2 regions of the Solibacillus sp. FSL K6-1554 genome follow, and region 1 is predicted to be linked to the other one. Evidence: riboswitches for the same ligand, from Rfam matches in the RefSeq annotation. Region 1 holds a riboswitch; the other holds the start of a gene.

Evidence for each region. Region 1 has a riboswitch for lysine ahead of MHB58_RS09715 (transporter substrate-binding domain-containing protein). Riboswitches for the same ligand answer to the same signal wherever they lie in the genome.
Region 2: linked by a shared signal. The riboswitch ahead of MHB58_RS01510 (amino acid permease) and the one ahead of MHB58_RS09715 (transporter substrate-binding domain-containing protein) in region 1 are both predicted to bind lysine.

Annotation. Positions count from the first base shown of each region.
Region 1 covers NZ_JBBOSS010000001.1:1,990,257-1,996,445, reverse strand. Annotated here, with positions in the region: gene MHB58_RS09725 (2-oxoglutarate dehydrogenase E1 component) at 1-2,225, shown strand, start outside; gene odhB (2-oxoglutarate dehydrogenase complex dihydrolipoyllysine-residue succinyltransferase) at 2,319-3,572, shown strand; lysine riboswitch at 3,717-3,904, shown strand; gene MHB58_RS09715 (transporter substrate-binding domain-containing protein) at 4,019-4,855, shown strand; gene MHB58_RS09710 (amino acid ABC transporter permease) at 4,980-5,726, shown strand; gene MHB58_RS09705 (amino acid ABC transporter ATP-binding protein) at 5,728-6,189, shown strand, end outside.
Region 2 covers NZ_JBBOSS010000001.1:298,345-304,533, reverse strand. Annotated here, with positions in the region: gene MHB58_RS01515 (RNA 2'-phosphotransferase) at 1-497, opposite strand, end outside; gene MHB58_RS01510 (amino acid permease) at 754-2,211, opposite strand; lysine riboswitch at 2,304-2,484, opposite strand; gene MHB58_RS01505 (CynX/NimT family MFS transporter) at 2,640-3,839, shown strand; gene MHB58_RS01500 (restriction endonuclease) at 3,901-4,455, shown strand; gene MHB58_RS01495 (nitric oxide synthase oxygenase) at 4,664-5,719, opposite strand; gene MHB58_RS01490 (quinone oxidoreductase family protein) at 5,840-6,189, opposite strand, start outside.

The DNA.
Region 1 (6,189 bases):
CACGCATTGAAAACTTTGAAAAATTCATTCATAAAACATTTGTTGGTCAAAAACGTTTCTCTGGAGAAGGTTTAGACACACAAATCATCCTTTTAGATGAAATTATTAAATCATCTGAAACTAAAGGTGTAAAAAATGTTCGAATTGGTATGGCCCACCGTGGACGTTTAAACGTATTAACACACGTATTAAACAAACCATACGATATGATGTTCTCTGATTTCGCCCATGTTTCAAATGATCTATTCTTCCCTGAAGATGGTAAATTAGAAATTACAAAAGGCTGGACTGGAGACGTTAAATACCATATGGGTGCATCTTACACTCATGATTCTGGATTGAACGTTAAATTAGCCTATAACCCATCACACTTAGAAGTAGGGAACCCGCTTGTAATCGGTTCTGTTCGTGCAGCTCAAGATGATGTATCTTCAGCAGGAACAGCTAAACATGATCCATCAAATGCATTCGGTATCATTTTACATGGTGACGCGGCATTCGCTGGTCAAGGGATTGTAACAGAAGGATTCAACTTCTCTCAAACAGAAGGATTTACAACAGGTGGTACAGTTCAGATTATCGCGAACAACATGATCGGTTTCACGACTGAGTTACATGATTCACGTTCATCTATTTATTCATCTGACCCTGCAAAAGGCTATGATATTCCGGTTATTCATGTAAATGCTGACAGCCCTGAAACAGTGGCAGCTGTTGGTCGCTTTGTAGCGGAATACCGTGCCAAATTTAAAAAGGATATCGTTATCGATTTAATCGGTTACCGCCGTTACGGTCATAATGAAACGGATGATCCGACAGTAACAAACCCTGAAACATATAAATTAGTATCAAAACATGAACCGATTCGTGCATTGTATGGTGCTGAACTAGCAGAAGCCGGCATTTTATCTGCTGATGAAGTAAAAGCTATAGATACGGCTATTTATGCGGAAATGCAAGCTGCGTATGATCATGTTAAAGAAATGGCAGAAAAAGACGAGCATGTAACGCCTAATATGCCGGAAGAACTAAAAATCGAATTCCCTGAAATCGATACTAAAGTAGATGCTGAGCGTTTAGCTAAAGTAAATGAAGATTTACTTGTCTTTGCAGATGGTTTTGAGCCGCAAAACAAGTTAGGGAAAATTTTAGCAAAACGTCGTGATGCGTTTACTGAAGGTAAAATTGACTGGGGTCATGCTGAAACATTAGCATATGCAACAATTACGCAAGATGGCACACCGGTTCGTTTCACTGGTCAGGATGCACAGCGTGGTACGTTCTCTCAACGTCACTTAGTATTACATGATAAAAATAACGGTGCTGAATTTACACCATTACATCATATTGAAGGTGCAAAGGCTTCATTCACAGTTTACAACTCACCACTTACAGAAGCAGGAGTAGTAGGTTTTGAATATGGGTACAATTTAGAAAACCAGAATGTACTAACTGTATGGGAAGCACAATTCGGTGACTTTGCAAACATGGCGCAAGTAATGTTTGATAACTTCATCTCAAGTGCCCGCGCTAAATGGGGTCAAAAATCTGGATTCGTACTTCTTTTACCACATGGTTATGAAGGTCAAGGTCCAGAGCACTCATCAAGCCGTATGGAACGATTCCTGCAATTATCTGCAGAAAATAACTGGTTCGTAGCAAACTGTTCAAATGCAGGCAACTACTACCACTTATTACGCCGTCAAGCTGCTTTATTAGGTACAGAAGGTGTACGTCCATTAGTAGTGGTTTCTCCAAAATCACTTTTACGTCATCCACTTGCTGCAGCTACTGCTGAACAACTTGCAAATGGTCGCTTCCAGGAAGTAATCGAGCAAGAAGGTTTAGGCAAAAACACAGAAGCGGTTGAAAAAGTAGTACTTGGTACAGGTAAAGTAATGATCGATTTAGCAGAACGTGTGAAAGATGGCGAAGGGCTTGATCACTTACACATTATTCGTGTGGAACAAATTTACCCATTCCCTGCACAACAAGTGAAAGATATTATTGCTCGCTTCCCGAATGTTAAAGAAATCGTTTGGGTACAAGAAGAACCAAAAAACCAAGGTTCATGGACATATGTTCTTGAAACATTATATGATATCGCTGAAGGCAAAAAAGTACGCTATGTAGGACGTCCTGCAATGAGCTCTACTTCTGAAGGCGATGGCGATTCACATAAAGCAGCACAAGCTAAATTAGTGAACGAAGCACTTGAAAAGTAATAAATGATTTGTTTAAAAAGAGCTGCTTCTATTTAAAATAGAAGTGGCTTGCTATACAATGAATGTGTAGCGTAATTAAAGGAGGATATGAACGTGGCTGAAATTAAAGTCCCTGAATTAGCAGAATCAATTACTGAAGGAACAATTGCCCAATGGGTGAAAAAAGTTGGAGATCGCGTAGAAAAAGGCGAATTCATCGTTGAGTTAGAAACTGATAAAGTTAATGCTGAAATTATCTCTGAAGAAGCAGGCGTTTTAAAACAAATTTTAGCTGAAGAAGGCGATACTGTATTAGTTGGACAAGTAATCGCAGTAGTTGAAGCAGGCGAAGGCGCAGCACCAGCACCAGCTGCAAAAGAAGAAGCTCCAGCAGCAGCTCCAGCAAAAGAAGAAGCTCCTAAAGCAGCAGCACCAGCACCAGTTGCAGTTGAAGAAACTTCAGGTGAGCGTGTAATCGCTTCACCAGCAGCACGTAAATTAGCTCGTGAAAAAGGTATCGACTTAGCAGCAATTTCACCAGTTGATCCACAAGGTCGTGTACGTGTTCAAGACGTTGCAGCACATGGTACAGCTCCTGCGACTCCAGCAGCAGCTCCAGCTCCAGCAGCAGGCAATGGTCCAATGATCTTTACACCAGCAGCTGATACAGACCGTGTAACAGTTGAAAAAATGAGCCGTCGTCGTCAAACAATTGCAAAACGTTTATTAGAAGTTAAACAATCAACTGCAATGTTAACTACTTTCAATGAAATTGATATGACGAACATTATGGCATTACGTAAGCGTAAACAAGATGAGTTCGTGAAAGCTAACGATATTAAATTAGGCTTCATGTCATTCTTCACAAAAGCTGTAGTAGCAGCATTAAAGAAATATCCATATGTAAATGCACAAATTAACGGTGATGAAATTCACTTAAACAACTTCTTCGATATCGGTATTGCTGTATCAACAGAAGAAGGTTTAGTAGTACCAGTAGTTCGTGATGCAAATGCGAAAAACTTTGCTGAAATCGAGAAAAACATTGCGGAATTAGCTGGTAAAGCACGCGACAAAAAATTAGGCTTAAACGACATGGCTGGCGGATCATTCACAATCACTAACGGTGGTGTATTCGGTTCATTAATGTCTACACCGATCATGAACGGTACTCAAGCTGGTATTTTAGGTATGCACTCAATCGTAAACCGTCCAGTAGCTGTTAATGGTGAAGTTCAAATTCGTCCAATGATGTATGTAGCATTATCTTATGACCACCGTATCATCGATGGTAAAGATTCTGTTGGCTTCTTAAAAACAGTTAAAGAAATGATCGAAAATCCAGAAGATTTATTATTAAATTCTTAATAGTATCTTATATGCTAATGCGCAATATGTTATATATTGCGCATTAGCTTTTTTTACAGATAACTTTCAGAAAAATGATTGTTGACGGAAATGTCGCAATAATGTAATATAAACATATCAATTTCATATCAAAACCTCACATTCTCGTGAGGTAGAGGCGCGATACTTAACAGTTTTATATGGAGCCATGAGCTGGCTGTGAAATATAAGAGAAGGAAATATCGCCGAAGTGTTGTAAATGCTCAATTTTACAATGCTGGGTCTGCAGTGAACAATTGCAGAACTGTCTCAATCATCTATATCCCTGATGGTTGAGTTGTGCTATCTCAAAATGGGAACTGTAGAGGATTCGGGCTAATTATAATTTAAACGACCTAAAGTTCTTCTTTTAGGTCGTTTTTTGTATATGTGAACCCCGAAATTTAACAAAAAAGGAGAGATTTTCTATGAAAAAAAGACTATTAATTTTATTGACTGCCATGACAATGCTATTATTAGCAGCGTGTGGTTCAAGCGATGAAGGTACTACAAGCGGTTCTGATTCAGACAAGAAAGTTATTAAAATTGGTATGGAAGCGGCGTATGCCCCTTTTAACTGGTCACAAAAAGATGATGCTAATGGCGGAGTTCAAATTGCAAGTTCAAAGGAATTTGCAGCAGGCTATGATGTGGAAATTGCGAAAAAAATTGCAGAAGGTCTGGACATGGAATTACAAATTGTTAAAACAGACTGGGATGGCTTAATTCCATCATTACAATCAGGTGCCATTGATCTGGTAATTGCAGGTATGTCACCAATGCCTGAACGTAAGGAAGTGATTGATTTCACAGAGAACTATTACACAAGTGACTATGTCATTGTTGTAAAAGAAGACGGTCCATATGCAAATGCAACTTCGTTACCTGACTTTGCAGGTGCAAAAATTACAGGTCAGCAATCGACAACACATTATGATGTAATCGACCAAATCGAAGGTGTTCAAAAACAAGTAGCGGCAACTGATTTTGGTGCAATGCGAGTGCAATTACAGTCAGGTGCGATTGATGGATATGTTTCAGAACGTCCAGAAGGTATCTCTGCTGAAATGGCACTGAATAATATTAAATACATCGTACCTGAGCCAAACTTCGAAGCAGACGAAGCGTCAACAGCTGTAGCAGTAGGTTTGAAAAAGGGATCAGATTTACGTGAACAAATTAACAAAGTTTTAGCTGAAATTTCGGAAGAAGAGCGTCAACAACTAATGGAAGACGCAATTGCAAATCAACCAGCAGCACAATAATCGTGTCGCATTAACAGTTTTGATGAGGTTGTCTTGCCGGCAAACGGAAGACAACCTTTTTCTATTAAAATTATGGTTTCATACATAAATAGTAGAAACAAAGAAAGAAATGGAGGACAAGGCGATGGCATTTTTAGAATCATCATGGAACTTGTTTACGAACAACTGGGATTTATTCGTACGTGGTGCTTGGACTGCACTTCTATTGGCAATTATCGGGACAATTTGCGGAACTCTGATTGGATTTTTTATCGGGATTATGCATACGATTCCACAACGTAAAAAGAATGTAAAATCAATAGTTTTAAAAGTACTTAATTTCATATTAACGTCATATGTGGAAATTTTCAGGGGAACGCCAATGATGGTTCAAGCGATGGTGGTGTTTTATGGCCTCGTATACTTAGGCATTGATATTGACCGCTTTTTAGCAGCTTCTGTTGTTATTAGTTTAAATACGGGAGCATATATGGCTGAATATGTACGTGGCGGTATTGTTTCGATTGATAAAGGGCAATTTGAGGCAGCACAGGCGATTGGCATGAATCACCTGCAAACAATGATTCATATTGTCCTGCCGCAAGTCGCACGAAATATTTTACCTGCAACAGGGAATCAGTTCGTAATGAACATTAAAGATTCTTCAGTATTAAGTGTTATTTCGGTTGTGGAACTATTCTTTACGGCAAACTCGATTGCAGGCAGTAACTATAAATATATCGAAGCGTTCTTTATCGCAACGATTTTGTACTTTATTATGACATTTACTGTAACTCGTTTCTTACTATTATTCGAGAAGAAAATGGACGGACCTTCTTCATATAAAGTGGAGCTTATTACCGGCAACAAGCTAGAAAAGGATGGTGAATAAAATGACAGTTGTAATAGATATTAACCATTTAAATAAAAAATTCGGCGATCATGAAGTATTGAAAGATGTGAATTTCCAGGTAAACAAAGGGGAAGTTGTAACTTTAATCGGTTCTTCTGGTTCTGGGAAATCAACACTGTTACGCTGCATTAATCTACTCGAAACACCAACAGCAGGTGAAATTATCTATAACGGGGAAAATATTTTAAATGACGGTCATCAAATTGAAAAGTACCGTACACATTTAGGGATGGTATTTCAGCAGTTCAATTTATTCAATAATTTGGATGTACTAAATAACTGTATTGTTGGCCAAATGAAAGTGTTGAAGCGTCCAAAAGAGGAAGCAGAAAAAAATGCGATGAGATATTTGGAGCTTGTCGGTATGAGTGCCTATAAAAATGCGAAACCGAAACATTTATCCGGTGGACAGAAACAACGTGTCGCAATCGCCCGTGCATTA
Region 2 (6,189 bases), 1.7 Mb from region 1:
TCAGCATACCGCGCTTTAAATTGCTCGTATGCGGCAGTCCCTTGCAAAATAATAATTTCCGGCAGAAACTCATCCATTACTTCTTTAAAAATGAGATTTCCCCGCTCAAAATTAGCGGTATCCTCTTTTTTCGCTACTTTCGCTTCATCGGCTGATTCCAGCTGATATGTATTCAGCGACGTATAAATGAGCGATTCGTGATGATTATTTTCCAGCCAATTTTCAAACTGCAATGAGCCTTTAAATTCACGGGGTGCCCCTTTAATTTCACTTAAATATAGATCCTGGAAAAGATCTCTGTTCACTAATGACTCTGCAAAAGTCTGCTCACTCCGGTCTTCCACTTTAAATAGCGGCACCGCATGCGAGCTTACTAGGAAAATACGGGATTTGTACGGGTTCCCTTTTGTGAGAAACGGTCGATACATCACCTTTTTATTATCTTCCCCTGTTAACCAAGGATAGACTTTTTTATAGAAACCTTTTGAAATAGGCATGTTTTCACTTCCTTATTCTTCAGCGTTACTCGTTTTTTATTTCTTTTATAATACCACTGTTGCAGCAATCGTACTCGGGAAATTTAATCCTCAGTTATATACTGGTTATCCTCAATCAGTCTAGCATAATACTCAATAACTCTCACTTATTCCTCACTCCCTCTGTATATTCCTCACTCCAGGACAAATAATCCTCATACAACAAAAAACGCAATGAAAGCCTATAAGCTCACATTGCGTTTCAGAAATTAATTAATTATTTATTTGATAAATCGCAGTCCTGTAAAGGAACGACTTTCGTTTTGTGTTTAAATTTGTAGCCAAACCATAAAGCGGCAAACAATGGTAAGCCGATATATGAAACGACGACACCGTACCAGTCAATTGTTCCGCCCGTAAATGCCATATAGTTTTGACCTAGCACGACAATCATACATAAGGCAAACGCGAATAGCGGTCCGAATGGGAAGAATTTAGATACATACGGTAAATCGCTCAATGAATGTCCTTGTGCGACATATGCACGGCGGAAGCGGTAATGACTAATGGCAATGCCGAGCCATGCGATGAAGCCGGACATACCGGAAGCATTCAACAGCCAAATGTAGACAACACCGTCACCGAAAAACGATGCCAGGAATGCTAACGAACCGACTGCTAATGTAGCTAAAAGTGCATACATTGGAATCCCACGCGATGTTACTTTCATGAAAAGTTTCGGCGCTTTTCCATCTACCGCTAACTGATAAAGCATACGACTAGCTGCATATAATCCTGAGTTCCCTGCAGATAACATAGCCGTTAAGATAATGGCATTCATAACAGATGCCGCAAACGCCACACCTAGGTTTTCAAATACTAAGGTAAATGGACTTGTCGCAATATCTTCAGATAAAAGACGTGAATCCGTATACGGGATCAGTAATCCAATTGCACCAATCGCGAAAATGTAAAACAGCAAAATACGCCAGAATACAGAACGAACTGCTTTTGGAATGTTTTTGCCTGGATCATCTGTTTCCCCTGCCGTTACCCCAAGCATTTCTGTACCTTGGAATGAGAAACCGGCTGCAAGGAAAATACCGAACAATGCCAGGAAACCGCCATTAAACGGTGCATCATCTTTGAAGAAGTTCGTGAAACCGACCGGATCATTCCCGCCTAAAATTCCGAAAATCATTAAGAAGCTGACAATGATGAAGACAATTACCGTTGCGACTTTAATCATCGCAAACCAGTATTCCGCTTCACCGAAAGCTTTTACAGACGCTAAGTTAAATGATAAAACAACTACGATAAATAAAATGGTCCATAACATTGAAGAACTGTCCGGGAACCAGTATTTCATAATTAACGAAACGGCCGCAATTTCTGCTGCAATTGTAATCGCCCAGTTGTACCAATAGTTCCAGCCAAGCGCAAAGCCTAAAGCAGGATCAACAAATTTTGTTGCATACGTACTAAACGAACCGGATGTTGGCATATAGGCAGCCATTTCCCCTAATGATGTCATTAGGAAATACACCATCACGCCGATCAGTGCATATGCGAGCAATGCCCCACCAGGACCTGCCTGTGCAATGGCACCACCTGATGCTAAGAATAAACCTGTACCGATCGTTCCGCCAAGCGAAATCATCGTTACATGGCGACTTTTTAAACTTTTTTTCAACCCGTTATTATTACCGAGCTGATCTATTTTAATCTCACTCATGAATATAAAACTCCCTTTTTGTTTTGTTGGTGAAGTGTAAAAGAAAAACCACCACAAGTTTTTGTGATGGTTATAGTTACACCTCATCAAACTTGAAAGATAGCTCAACACATGCTCACACATGTGACAGTTCTGTTCCTTATCGGAAACAGCCCCAGCATTATTTTCAAGAAGAAAAATAACACTTCGGCAACCATTCCTTTCATAAAGCTTCACCGATTCTTCCTAATCTCAGCTATACTAGTCTTAATGATTGCGACCTCTACCTCATAATTTACATGAGGTAATGTTTTATTTAATTTAATTGAATCAATGATTAAAAGTCTAACATAATATTTTTTTGATAGCAATGGCTTCACCTTTATTCTGTTTTTTATGAGTATTCACACTACTCTAATATATATCAACATACAAAAGGAGAATCGAAAATGGACACACAACAAGTTAATCAAAATAGCAAAAAACTACTATCCAACCGACCGCTCATCTATTTTATGGTAGCCGTATTTTTATTTGCGACCACATTACGTACACCGATTACATTGATCGGCCCGATTATTTCATTTATACGTGAAGGGCTTGGGATATCGAACTTTCTTGCAGGCTTTTTAACGACTATTCCTTTAATTGCCTTTGCGGTTGTATCACCATTTGCACCACGCATTGCCCGTAAGTTTGGGATTGAATGGACATTATTTTATTCCGTCATTTTACTTTGTGCAGGGATTTTACTGCGTTCGCTAGGGGCAACGTCTTTACTCGTTATAGGAACAATATTAATTGGGGTCGCAATTGCATTCGGGAATGTTCTTATCCCTAGCTATTTCAAATGGAAATTCCCATTACATATCGGATTATTAACAGGGATCTATTCCGTTTCAATGAACATTTCTTCCGGAATTGCTGCAGGCTTCAGTTACCCTATAGCGGCAAACGCAGGATGGCAAATCGCAGCAGGTATTACAATTATTTTAGGGATTCTTACATTACTAATCTGGCTGCCGATTTTGCGCCAGGAAAAAATTGCATTAAATATGCCGACATCGCAGACTAAGAAAACGCAAATGTGGAGGTCGCCGCTTGCCTGGGCAGTCGCTGGAGCAATGGGATTCCAGTCGTTCATATTTTACTGCTCGTCTGCATGGTTGCCGGAAATCTTCATTAGCCAGGGCCTTGATGCTACAGCGGCCGGGTGGATGGTATCCGTTATGCAGTTTGCACAAATTCCGATGACATTTATTATTCCGATTCTTGCAGGGAAAATCGCTTCTCAACGTCCGATCGTCATTTTCTTTACGATTTGTTACTTAGTCGGTTTTACTGGTGTCTTAATGGAATGGACAAGTCTTGCTGTCGTATGGATGATTTTATTAGGCTTTGCAGGAGGGGCTTCGTTTGGTTTAGTGCTGATGTTATTTTCATTGCGCACAAAGACAGCCTATGATGCAGCTGAACTTTCCGGCTTCGCACAATCAATCGGTTATTTTGTTGCCGCAATCGGGCCAGTTTTGTTCGGCTTTGCACATGATTTGACGGACAGCTGGACAATCCCGATTGTGCTGTTCATTCTCATTTCTGTTCTATTGTTTTTGGCTTCCTTTATGAGCTCAGACAATCGTACAATATAACCAAACATATGTACCCTTTTATGATATAATAACCGTAGTAAATAAAAGGAGTACAGAACTATTGCGTAAAAAGAGAAGACGGAATAAAAAAAGCCTGCCAGTAATCCCGCTATTTTTCATCGCATCGGCTGGTACAGCTGGTTTTTATGTAACGAAAACAGCTGAAGGCATCGGTATGGGAATTGTCGCTTATTTCGTTCTATATATCGCGTTTAAAATTTGGCTGAAATCGCTGAAGACGAGGAAATTGCGGAAGTCCGGAATTCGCGAAGTCGATAAAATGACCGGTGAAGATTTTGAAAGATTTTTAGGCGAATTATTTAAGCGCCGCGGATTTAAAGTGAGCTATACCGCTACGAGCGGTGACTACGGTGCCGACCTTATTTTAAAGGACGGAAAAGATATTATTGCAGTCCAGGCAAAACGCTATTCCGGTACTGTCGGTGTAAAAGCGGTACAGGAAATTATCGGTGCAGTAAAAATGTATGAAGCAACAGAGGCATGGGTTGTCACAAACAGTCATTTTACACGCCAGGCCGAAAAACTTGCCGACATCAATGACGTTTATTTAATCGATCGAGATGAATTGATTCAAATTATGTTAAATAAAAGGTAAGAAATAGGTGTGCAGAGGCTTTCGCTTCCTGCACACCTCTTTTTAGTAGGACTGTTGCTGATAAAGTGAAACTTCAATCAGTGGGGGGGTTCTTCATCCCCACTGATTATAAGGAACATAAGCTAAAACCTTCACCATCATGTTGGACTCACGCCCGCGGAATACGTCCCGAAATGGAAATCAATTAGATTATGTCCCACCCTTATTTTTAGTAGGACTGCTGCTGATAAAAATAGTTTGGTTTTTTAATCGTGTTGGCAATCGGTTCATGATACAGGTCGGTCGTTGCAGGGGATAATGGCGGGACAAGCCATACCCAGTTCCCTGTTACTTCCCGGCCGCTTGTATGTTCCTGCTTTTGAAACAGCTGAAACTGCTGGGCAGCAGTATGATGATCAACAATACTTACGCCCGCTTTTTTATACGAATGAAGCACCGCAACATTCAGTTCTACGAGTGCCCGGTCCTTCCAAAGCGACGCATTCATTGCAGTATCCAATCCCATTGCTTCCGCCACTTTCGGCAGAAAATTATAGCGGTACGTATCCGCCAAATTGCGCGCCCCGATTTCCGTCCCCATATACCACCCGTTAAACGGCGCTGCCTGAAAATCAACGCCCGCAATATTAAAACGCATACTCGAAATAATCGGTACTGCATACCATTTCATATTTAACTTTGAAAAATCATAATCCGGATGAGTAATCGCCACTTCCAGCACATGCTTTTCAGGAATTTCAAAAAACATTGGCTCCCGGTTATCTACTTGAATGACAAGCGGTAAAACATCATAGTTTGAACGTGCACCTTGCCAACCGAGATTTTCACATATTTTCGTAAACTCAATCGAATCCGAATCTCCAACAATCCCATCATCTGTCTCATAGCCTGCATAGCGAATGAGCTGGTGGTTCCACACCCGTACACGTTTCGGGTCAAACAGTGTAATGGCCGGTCTGATTTTTCCGTTGTTTGTCGCAAAATCGATATGGTATAGAAGCGCTTCATAAATTTCGACCTCATTTAATAAATGGCGCTGATCAAACACATTTAAGCTATTCCAAAACAGGCGTCCGATACATTTATTGCTGTTGCGCCATGCAACCCGTGCACCGTGCGTAAGCTCATCTGTCGTTAAGGTGAAATCAGGAAGATGCGCCTCTTTCTTCCGTTCTTTCAGCCACTCTTCTGACTGCTTTGTTTCTTTTTTATATAAAGTTAGGAATTCTATTCGTTCATGCAATACTGTAGTCGTTGTTGCCATTGTTTCATCCCCTTCTAATCCCATTTTCGCGCCTTCGATAGGGAATCTCAACAATACAACAACCGGTTAAAACATGTATTTTTCATATATGACTAAAATTGTTCATAATGTTTGTATCTTTTAATTTTCATCTTTTATAAGGCGAATTAAAATCTTACCTTGATGCTTTCTACTTTCGATTAGGCGATGCGCCTCCTGAACTTCCTCTAAATCATAGACTCGCGCAATTGGAACGCTTAATTGTCCACCTTCGAACAATGGAATAATCCGCTCAACAACAGGAGCAAGGCGAGCAGGAGCCTCCTTACGAGTTGTACCTAAGCTGAAACCTTTTATGTTTCGGCAGCTATTGTGCACATCGCTTGTTGATATTACACCAGCTTTTCCACTACTGTTTCCAAACTGCACTAATGTGCCAAAATTAGCTAAGCATTCAAGACTTGCCTTTGTAACATCACCAGCGACCGAAT